One region of the Streptomyces sp. NPDC048424 genome, then DNA from elsewhere that is predicted to be linked to it. Evidence: riboswitches for the same ligand, from Rfam matches in the RefSeq annotation. Region 1 holds a riboswitch; the other holds the start of a gene.
The links. Region 1 has a riboswitch for glycine ahead of gcvT (glycine cleavage system aminomethyltransferase GcvT). Riboswitches for the same ligand answer to the same signal wherever they lie in the genome.

Region 1 (4,093 bases):
TCGCCTGCGCACCCGAGTGGGGCTGGACGTTCGCGGCCTCGGCGCCGAACAGCGCCTTGATGCGGTCGATCGCGATCTGCTCGACGACGTCGACGTGCTCGCAGCCGCCGTAGTAGCGGCGGCCCGGGTAGCCCTCGGCGTACTTGTTGGTCAGGACCGAACCCTGGGCCTCCATGACGGCGACCGGAGCGAAGTTCTCCGACGCGATCATTTCCAGGGTGGACTGCTGGCGCACGAGCTCGGCGTCGACGGCGGCGGCGACGTCCGGGTCGAGCTCGTGGAGAGGGGTGTTCAGTACAGACATCAGGGTCCCCTGGGGTCAGTTACCGGCGGTGAGCTGGGCGTACTCCTCGAAGGACAGGGTGTCCTTCGGCTCCTCCGAGAGGCGCACCTTGAAGAGCCAGCCACCCTCGAACGGGGCGGTGTTCACGAGCGCCGGGTCGTCCACGACGTCCTGGTTGGCCTCGACGATCTCGCCGGAGACGGGGGAGTACAGGTCGCTGACCGACTTGGTCGACTCCAGCTCACCGCAGGTCTCGCCCTCGGTGACGGTGTCGCCGACCGCGGGGAGCTGGGCGTAGACGACGTCACCGAGCGCGTTGGCCGCGAACTCCGTGATGCCGACCGTCGCGACGCCGTCCACGGCGTCCGACAGCCACTCGTGCTCCTTGGTGTAACGCAGCTTCTCGGGGTTGCTCATGACCTGATTCTCCTGGATGCGGGGGAGTGGATACGAACGGTGGTCTCGGGTACTGAGACGCTGCCGGACGGGGTTCCCGTACGGCTCGTGCACGGCTGGACCGTGTGCGGAACTACTTCTGCCGCTTGTAGAACGGCAGCGCCACGACCTCGTACGGCTCATGCGTACCGCGAATGTCGACGCCGACGCCGGAGGTGCCGGGCGCGGCGTGCGCCGCGTCCACGTACGCCATCGCGAGCGGCTTGCCCAGCGTCGGGGACGGGGCGCCCGAGGTGACCTCGCCGATGACCTGACCGTCGGCGACGACCGGGAAACCGGCGCGCGGGACGCGGCGGCCCTCGGCGATCAGGCCGACCAGCTTGCGCGGCGGGTTCGTGGCGGCGCGCTCGGCGGCGGCCTCCAGGGCGGCGCGGCCGACGAAGTCCCCCTCCTTCTCGAACTTCACGACCCGGCCCAGCCCCGCGTCGAAGGGGGTCAGCGAGGTGGTCAGCTCGTGCCCGTACAGCGGCATGCCCGCTTCCAGGCGCAGGGTGTCGCGGCAGGACAGACCGGCCGGCACCAGGCCCACGCCCTCGCCCGCCTTGGTCAGCGCCTGCCACAGCTCCACGGCGTGCTCGGGGGCGACGAACAGCTCGAAGCCGTCCTCGCCGGTGTAGCCCGTACGCGCGATCAGCGCGGGCACGCCGGCGACGGTGCCCGGCAGGCCGGCGTAGTACTTGAGGCCGTCCAGGTCGGCGTCCGTCAGGGACTTCAGGATGCCGGGGGACTCCGGGCCCTGCACCGCGAGCAGCGCGTACGCGTCGCGGTCGTCGCGGACCTCGGTGTCGAAGCCGGCGGCCCGCTCGGTCAGGGCGTCGAGGACGACCTGGGCGTTGGAGGCGTTGGCGACGACCATGAACTCGGTCTCGCCGAGACGGTAGACGATCAGGTCGTCGACGATCCCGCCGTCCTCCTGACAGATGTGCGTGTAGCGGGCGCGGCCGACGCCGACGGTGGAGATGTTGCCGACCAGCGCGTAGTCGAGGGCCTTGACGGCCTCCGGGCCGGTCAGCGTGATCTCGCCCATGTGGGAGAGGTCGAAGAGACCGGCCTTGGTGCGTACGGCGTTGTGCTCGTCGCGCTCGCTGGCGTACCGCAGCGGCATGTCCCAGCCCGCGAAATCGGTCATGGTCGCACCGAGCGAGCGGTGCAGCGCGTCGAGGGCGGTCAGACGGGGGGCAGTGCTCATGGGTGTGGCTCCCGAGTCCCAGGGCATGACATGACGAGGAGGGTCCTCCCCATCTGTCATCGGAACCTGAGAGGTTCGCCGAGAGTTCCTCGGCTTGCACCTTGGGTGGAGCTGTCGAACAGCTCGCTTTTCAGATCTGCCTCATCCACGCGGTACGGGGCCTGAGAGATTCAAGGGAGGATCTTGCTCCTTCGGCGCCCGCGCACGGCCTTGCGGCGTGCCGGGACTCTCCCGCGCGGATTCAAGCGGCCGGTATGCAGTTGGTCCAGATGGCGCACATCATTGCACGCCGTGCCCGTGATCGGGCGGAGGGGTCCGAAAGTTCGTACGGTACCCCGAGCGGGCGGACCGGAACCGGGGATGCCGGATTACCGTCTCTTTACACTCAGTGGGCAAGGGTCCTCGTGACCCGATTCGGGGGAGGCGAACACTGTGCGGAGATTCGGAGTGGTGACGACGACGGGAACCGTGGACGCGGTGCCGGCGCAGCGCGGGGCGCGCGGACGGGACCGCGAGCGTGCCTCGGACGCGGGCATCGGCTCCGTACGCGACCTGCGCGGCCCCGAGGTGCGCGGCCCGCAGCGGCTCGCCTTCGCGGACGGGGACATCGTCGTGGTGTCCGGCCTGCCCGGCGGCGGCAAGAGCACCCTGATCAAGCGGGCGGCGGCCGAGGGCGGCGCCGTCGACTCCCAGGACACCCGCGAGCGCTGGGAACGGCGGATGCCGCAGGCCCTTCCGTACGCGGTGTACCGGCCGCTGGTGCGCGCCGCGCACTACTGGGGGCTGTGGCGGCTCCTGCGCTCCGGAGCCTCCGTGGTCGTCCACGACTGCGGTACGCAGAGCTGGGTGCGGGGGCTGCTCGCGGCGGCCGCGCGGCGCCGGGGGCGGGCGCTGCACCTGCTCCTCCTCGACAGCAGCCCCGCCGAGGCGCTCTCCGGCCAGGCTGCGCGGGGGCGGCGGGTCTCGGCCTACGCCTTCGCCCGCCACCGGGGCGCGGTGGGCCGCCTCCTGCGCGAAGCCGAGGCGGGCCGCCCCCCGCACGGCTGCGCCTCGGTCACCCTGCTGGACCGTGCCTCCGCCGCGACGGTGACCCGCATCGCGTTCCACACCTGACCCGGCGGGTGCGGAGCCCCGGCAACGGCGCGGCACGCGGGGCCGGTACCCTGCGGGGCGACACGCGGCGGATCACGGAGGCACGGGACATGCAGGGCAGCGGCTGGCCGGGGAATGAGCTGGAGCAGGTGCTCGGGGCGGCGCTCGGGCAGCCGGACGCCGGCGGGCGGATCCTGGAGGTGCTCGGGCGCAGCCAGGTATGGGTGCCCCTGCCAGGCGGCGGCGGCCCCGACTCGGCCGACCTCACCCTGCCCACGATGGACATCGACGGCGCGGCCTACGTCCCCGTCTACAGCTCCGAGGCCCAGTTCCTCGCCTGCGTCGGCCCCGGCATGGACTTCGCCGTGGCCCCGGCCGTGGAATTCGCCCGCGGCCTGCCCCCGCAGCTCGGCATCGCGGTCAATCCCGAGGGTGCCGTCGGCGTCCCGCTCCCCCCGCCCGCCGTCGCGGAGCTCTGCCGTACCGGCCGGACCCCGCTCGACGGCCCGTCCACCGGCGGTCGCGTCCGGCTCTACGAGCCCGACTGGCAGGAGGACCCGGTGGACTTCCTGGCCGCCGCCGCCGAGGAGTTCCGGGCCACCGGCGTGGTCGCGGCCGCGCACCGCTGCCTGGCCAGCATCGAGGGCGGGGCGCCGGAGCTGTTCATCGGTGTCCGCCTGGTGGGATGGGAACCCGAGATGCGCGAGGCCCCGATGGAGGCCCTCGGACGGGCGCTGACGCGTGTCGCGCCGCCGTGGCCCGTGCAGTTGATCCTGCTGGACGCCGCCCAGGACCCGGTCACGGACTGGATTCGTGAGCGCGTACGCCCCTTCTACCTCCCGTAGGGCCGCTTAAGCTGAGGGGCACGCGTGGACGACGGGCGGACGAAGAGGGGTACCGGGTGAGTGCGTCAGGCACGGCCGCGGCCGGGCAGGTCGAGCACATGATGCGCCAGGTGACCCCCGGGCGCTATGAGAGTTACGAGTCGCTCCTGCATGCCCTGTCCGAGGGGCGGCTCTGGATGCTGCTCTGGCAGGGGCAGCCGGGTTCCCCGGACGCCCAGTACGGCGGCA
Region 2 (4,093 bases), on a different contig from region 1:
CGGACGGCCAGCAGGCCGGCGAGCTCACCCTGGGAGCCGGCGTTGGGCTGGATGGACACCTTGTCGTAGCCGGTGACCTCGCAGAGACGTTCCTCCAGCTCGGTGATGAGCGTGAGGTAGCCCTCGGCCTGCTCCACCGGGGCGAAGGGGTGCAGCTGGCCGAATTCGGGCCAGGTCACCGGCTCCATCTCGGTGGTCGCGTTGAGCTTCATGGTGCAGGAGCCCAGCGGGATCATGCCGCGGTCCAGCGCGTAGTCCTTGTCCGAGAGCTTGCGCAGGTAGCGCAGCATCGCGGTCTCGGAGCGGTGCTGGTGGAAGACCGGGTGCGTCAGGTAGTCGTCCGAGCGCAGCAGGCCCTCGGGCAGGGTGTCGGCCGTGGTCGCGTCGAGCGCCTCGATCTCGGCGGTGACGCCGAAGGCGGCCCAGACGGCCTCGACGTCGGCGCGCAGGGTGGTCTCGTCGCAGGCGACGGAGACGTGGTCGGCGTCGACCAGGTGGAGGTTGACGCCGCCCTCGCGGGCGGCGGCGACGACCTCGGCCGCGCGGCCCGGAACGCGGGCGGTGACCGTGTCGAAGTACGAGCCGTGCACGATCTCGACCCCGCCGGCCGTCAGGCCCGCGGCGAGCAGGGCGGCGTAGCGGTGGGTCCGGCGGGCGATCGTCCGCAGGCCGTCCGGGCCGTGGTAGACGGCGTACATGGCGGCCATGACGGCGAGCAGCACCTGGGCGGTACAGATGTTGCTGGTGGCCTTCTCGCGGCGGATGTGCTGCTCTCGGGTCTGCAGCGCCAGGCGGTAGGCCTTGTTGCCGTCCGCGTCCACGGAGACGCCGACCAGGCGGCCGGGCAGCGAGCGCGCGTGCTTGTCCTGGACGGCCATGTAGCCGGCGTGCGGTCCGCCGAAGCCCATCGGGACGCCGAAGCGCTGGGTGGTGCCGACGGCGATGTCCGCGCCGAGCGCGCCGGGGGAGGTCAGCAGGGTCAGGGCAAGCAGGTCGGCGGAGACGGCGACGATGGCGCCGAGCTCGTGGGCCTGGTCGATCACCGGCTTGATGTCCCGTACGGCACCGGAGGCGCCCGGGTACTGGACGAGGACGCCGTAGATGCCGCGCTCGGCGACCTCGGCCGGGATGCCGGCGGACAGGTCGGCGACGACGACCTCGATGCCGATCGGCTCGGCGCGGGTCTCGATGACGGCGATGGTCTGCGGCAGCGCGTCGGCGTCCACGAGGAAGACGTTCCCCTTGGCCTTGCCCACGCGGCGGGCCAGCGTCATGGCCTCGGCGGCCGCGGTGCCCTCGTCGAGCAGCGAGGCGCCCGAGGTCGGCAGCCCCGTGAGGTCGGCGACGACGGTCTGGAAGTTCAGGAGGGCCTCGAGGCGGCCCTGCGAGATCTCCGGCTGGTACGGGGTGTACGCCGTGTACCAGGCCGGGTTCTCCATGACGTTGCGGAGGATCACCGGCGGGGTGAAGGTCCCGTAGTAGCCGAGACCGATCATGGAGGAGAGGACCTGGTTGCGGTCGGCGAGCGAGCGCAGCTCGGCGAGCACCTCGGCCTCGGTCCGCGCCTCGGGCAGGTCGAGCGCCTCGGCGGTCTTGATCACATCCGGGACCGCGGCGGCGGTCAGTTCGTCCAGGGAGCCGTAGCCCACATGGGCGAGCATCTTCGCCTGCGCCTCGGCATCCGGGCCGATGTGGCGCTGTTCGAAGGGGATGCCTCGCTCCAGCTGGGAGAGCGGAATGCGGTTGGCGGTCATGTACGGAGGCCTCCTGGTCGTATGACCTGCGAGGGGCACCACGGCGCGGGCACCCGGACGGCCTCCCCCTCTGTCATCTGCACCTGAGAGTTTCACCGGAGTCACGGGGGTCGCCCGAGGTCTCCGGCTTTCACCGTCGGTGAGGAGAGGGACCGGCACTGCGCGCCCGGTACCCGCTCCTGCTTTCCAGAGTGGCCTCGTCCGTGCGGTACGTATGCCTGAGAGATTCCGGGGAGGATTTGCTCCTTCGGCGCCTCCGTCTCGTTCACTCGGAGGACTCTCCCGCACAGGGTCGACAGCCATCACCCAGCCTACCAGCGAGGTTCTGGACCCTCCCCGAGTGGCCTCCGCTGCCGATATGCACTTCTGTAGTCATTACGGAGGAGTTGCGACCATTTGGAGGGACCGTGCAGACCGACATCGATCCGCGCAGCCTGATCGGCCGCAAGGCGTTCGACCGCAACGGCACCAAGATCGGCACCATCGACGAGGTCTACCTCGACGATGCCACGGGCGTCCCGGAATGGGCGGCCGTCCGTACGGGCCTGTTCAGCCGGGACGCCTTCGTCCCGCTGGAGCCGAGCGAGATGGTGGGCGACACCTTGCGGGTGCCCTTCGAACGCTCCCTCATCAGGGACGCCCCCGACTTCGGCGTCGGCCGCCACCTCTCCCCCGAACAGGAGCTCCAGCTCTACCACCACTACGGCCTGGACACGACCCTGCCCACGGAGTTCTCCCGCGACTTCGGCCGCCTGGCCGGCGACGAGGGCTGAGCGGCGCCCCGGCGCGCGGGCCAGGGGCGGACGGGCCGTGGCCGCCGTCAGACCTCCGGATCATGCCGGGCCCGCGGCTCCCGGCTCCCCGTCCCCCACCAGCGGCAGCGGATCGGACGGCTCCAGCTCGGGGTCGTCCACCAGGAAGGTCCGCACCCGGCCGGGCTCGGACCCGGGCTGCTCGAACCGTACGGTCACCCGCCCGACCCCGCTGCCCTGCACCCACCCGGGCCCGTACAGCGCGTGCCGTACGTCGCTCCCGGCCGGCCAGCGCCGCTCCGGAGCCGCCTCCGGCTCCCCGGGCTGCCCGGCGGCCACCTGGGCCCCCGAGGCCTCCACAGGCGCCGCTGCGGCTCCGGGCTCGCCGTTCCCGCCCGCTCCGGCCGTCCCGGCCGCCTCGCTCGCTCCATCCGCCCCGTCTGTCCCGTCCACCCCATCCGGCTCAGCGGCGAGCGACTGCGCGAACAGGTCCTCCTGCGTGTAGTCCGCCAGCCCCGTCACCCCCACCCCCAGCAGACGCACCCCGCCCGTGGTGTCCACGCCCTCCAGCAGCCGCGCCGCGGCCTCCCGCACGACCGCGGGGTCGTCCGTGGGCCCGCGCAGCGTCTCGGACCGCGTCAGCGTGGAGAAGTCGTACCGCCGCACCTTCAGCACGATCGTCCGCCCCGAGTGCCCCGACCCCCGCAGCCGCTGCACACACCGGTCCGCGAGCCGCTGGACCTCGTTCCGGATCCGTACGCGGTCGTGCAGGTCCACGTCGAAGGTGTCCTCGACCGACACCGACTTCGCGTCCCGCTCCGCGACCACCGGCCGGTCGTCCAGCCCCAGCGCCATCCGGTACAGGCCGACGCCGTGCGCGCGCCCGAGCATCCGGACCAGCTCGTCTTCCCCCGCCTCCGCCAGCTCCCCCACGGTGGTGATCCCGGCGCGGCGCAGGTGCTCCCCGGTGGCCGGCCCCACCCCGGGCAGGGTCCGTACCGACATGGGCGCGAGCAGCTCGCGCTCGGTACCCGGCTCGATCAGCAGCAACCCGGCCGGCTTGGCCTCCTCGGACGCCACCTTGGCCAGCATCTTCGACCCGGCCAGGCCCACCGACCCGCTGAGCCCCGTGGCGGCCCTGATGTCGGCCCGCAGCCGCTCGCCCGTCGTCCGGGCGGTCCGCGAGTCGAAGGCCACGCCGCCCGCTTCCAGGTCCACGAAGGCCTCGTCCAGGCTGAGCGGCTCCACGAGCGGCGACAGTTCCCGCAGCAGGGCCATCACCACGTCGCTGACCTGCCGGTAGAGGCTGAAGCGCGGGATCAGGTACGCGCCGTTCGGACACAGCCGCCTCGCCTGCCCCATCGGCATCGCCGAGTGCACGCCGAAGCGCCTGGCCTCGTACGAGGCCGTGGCGACGACCCCGCGCGGCCCGAGCCCGCCGACGATGACGGCCTTGCCCCGCAGGCTCGGCTTCGACGCCTGCTCGACGGAGGCGTAGAAGGCGTCCATGTCCAGGTGCAGGATGGTCGGCGCGGCTCTCACCGCACCGATGCTGCCCTACGGCACTGACATTTCCCCGGCCCGGAT

Region 2: it holds a riboswitch for glycine, as region 1 does, so the genes downstream of both, gcvP (aminomethyl-transferring glycine dehydrogenase) here and gcvT (glycine cleavage system aminomethyltransferase GcvT) in region 1, are expected to answer to the same signal.

The regions. Positions count from the first base shown of each region.
Region 1 is NZ_JBEZKE010000009.1:73,255-77,347, reverse strand. Features, by position in the region: gene glyA (serine hydroxymethyltransferase) at 1-304, opposite strand, end outside; gene gcvH (glycine cleavage system protein GcvH) at 320-700, opposite strand; gene gcvT (glycine cleavage system aminomethyltransferase GcvT) at 813-1,928, opposite strand; glycine riboswitch at 2,069-2,172, opposite strand; gene AB0D29_RS15295 (AAA family ATPase) at 2,379-3,041, shown strand; gene AB0D29_RS15290 (enhanced serine sensitivity protein SseB) at 3,131-3,865, shown strand; gene AB0D29_RS15285 (enhanced serine sensitivity protein SseB C-terminal domain-containing protein) at 3,922-4,093, shown strand, end outside.
Region 2 is NZ_JBEZKE010000017.1:8,874-12,966, reverse strand. Features, by position in the region: gene gcvP (aminomethyl-transferring glycine dehydrogenase) at 1-1,754, opposite strand, end outside; glycine riboswitch at 1,951-2,049, opposite strand; gene AB0D29_RS23570 (PRC-barrel domain-containing protein) at 2,162-2,527, shown strand; gene AB0D29_RS23565 (DNA polymerase IV) at 2,588-4,048, opposite strand; gene AB0D29_RS23560 (MerR family transcriptional regulator) at 4,093-4,093, opposite strand, start outside.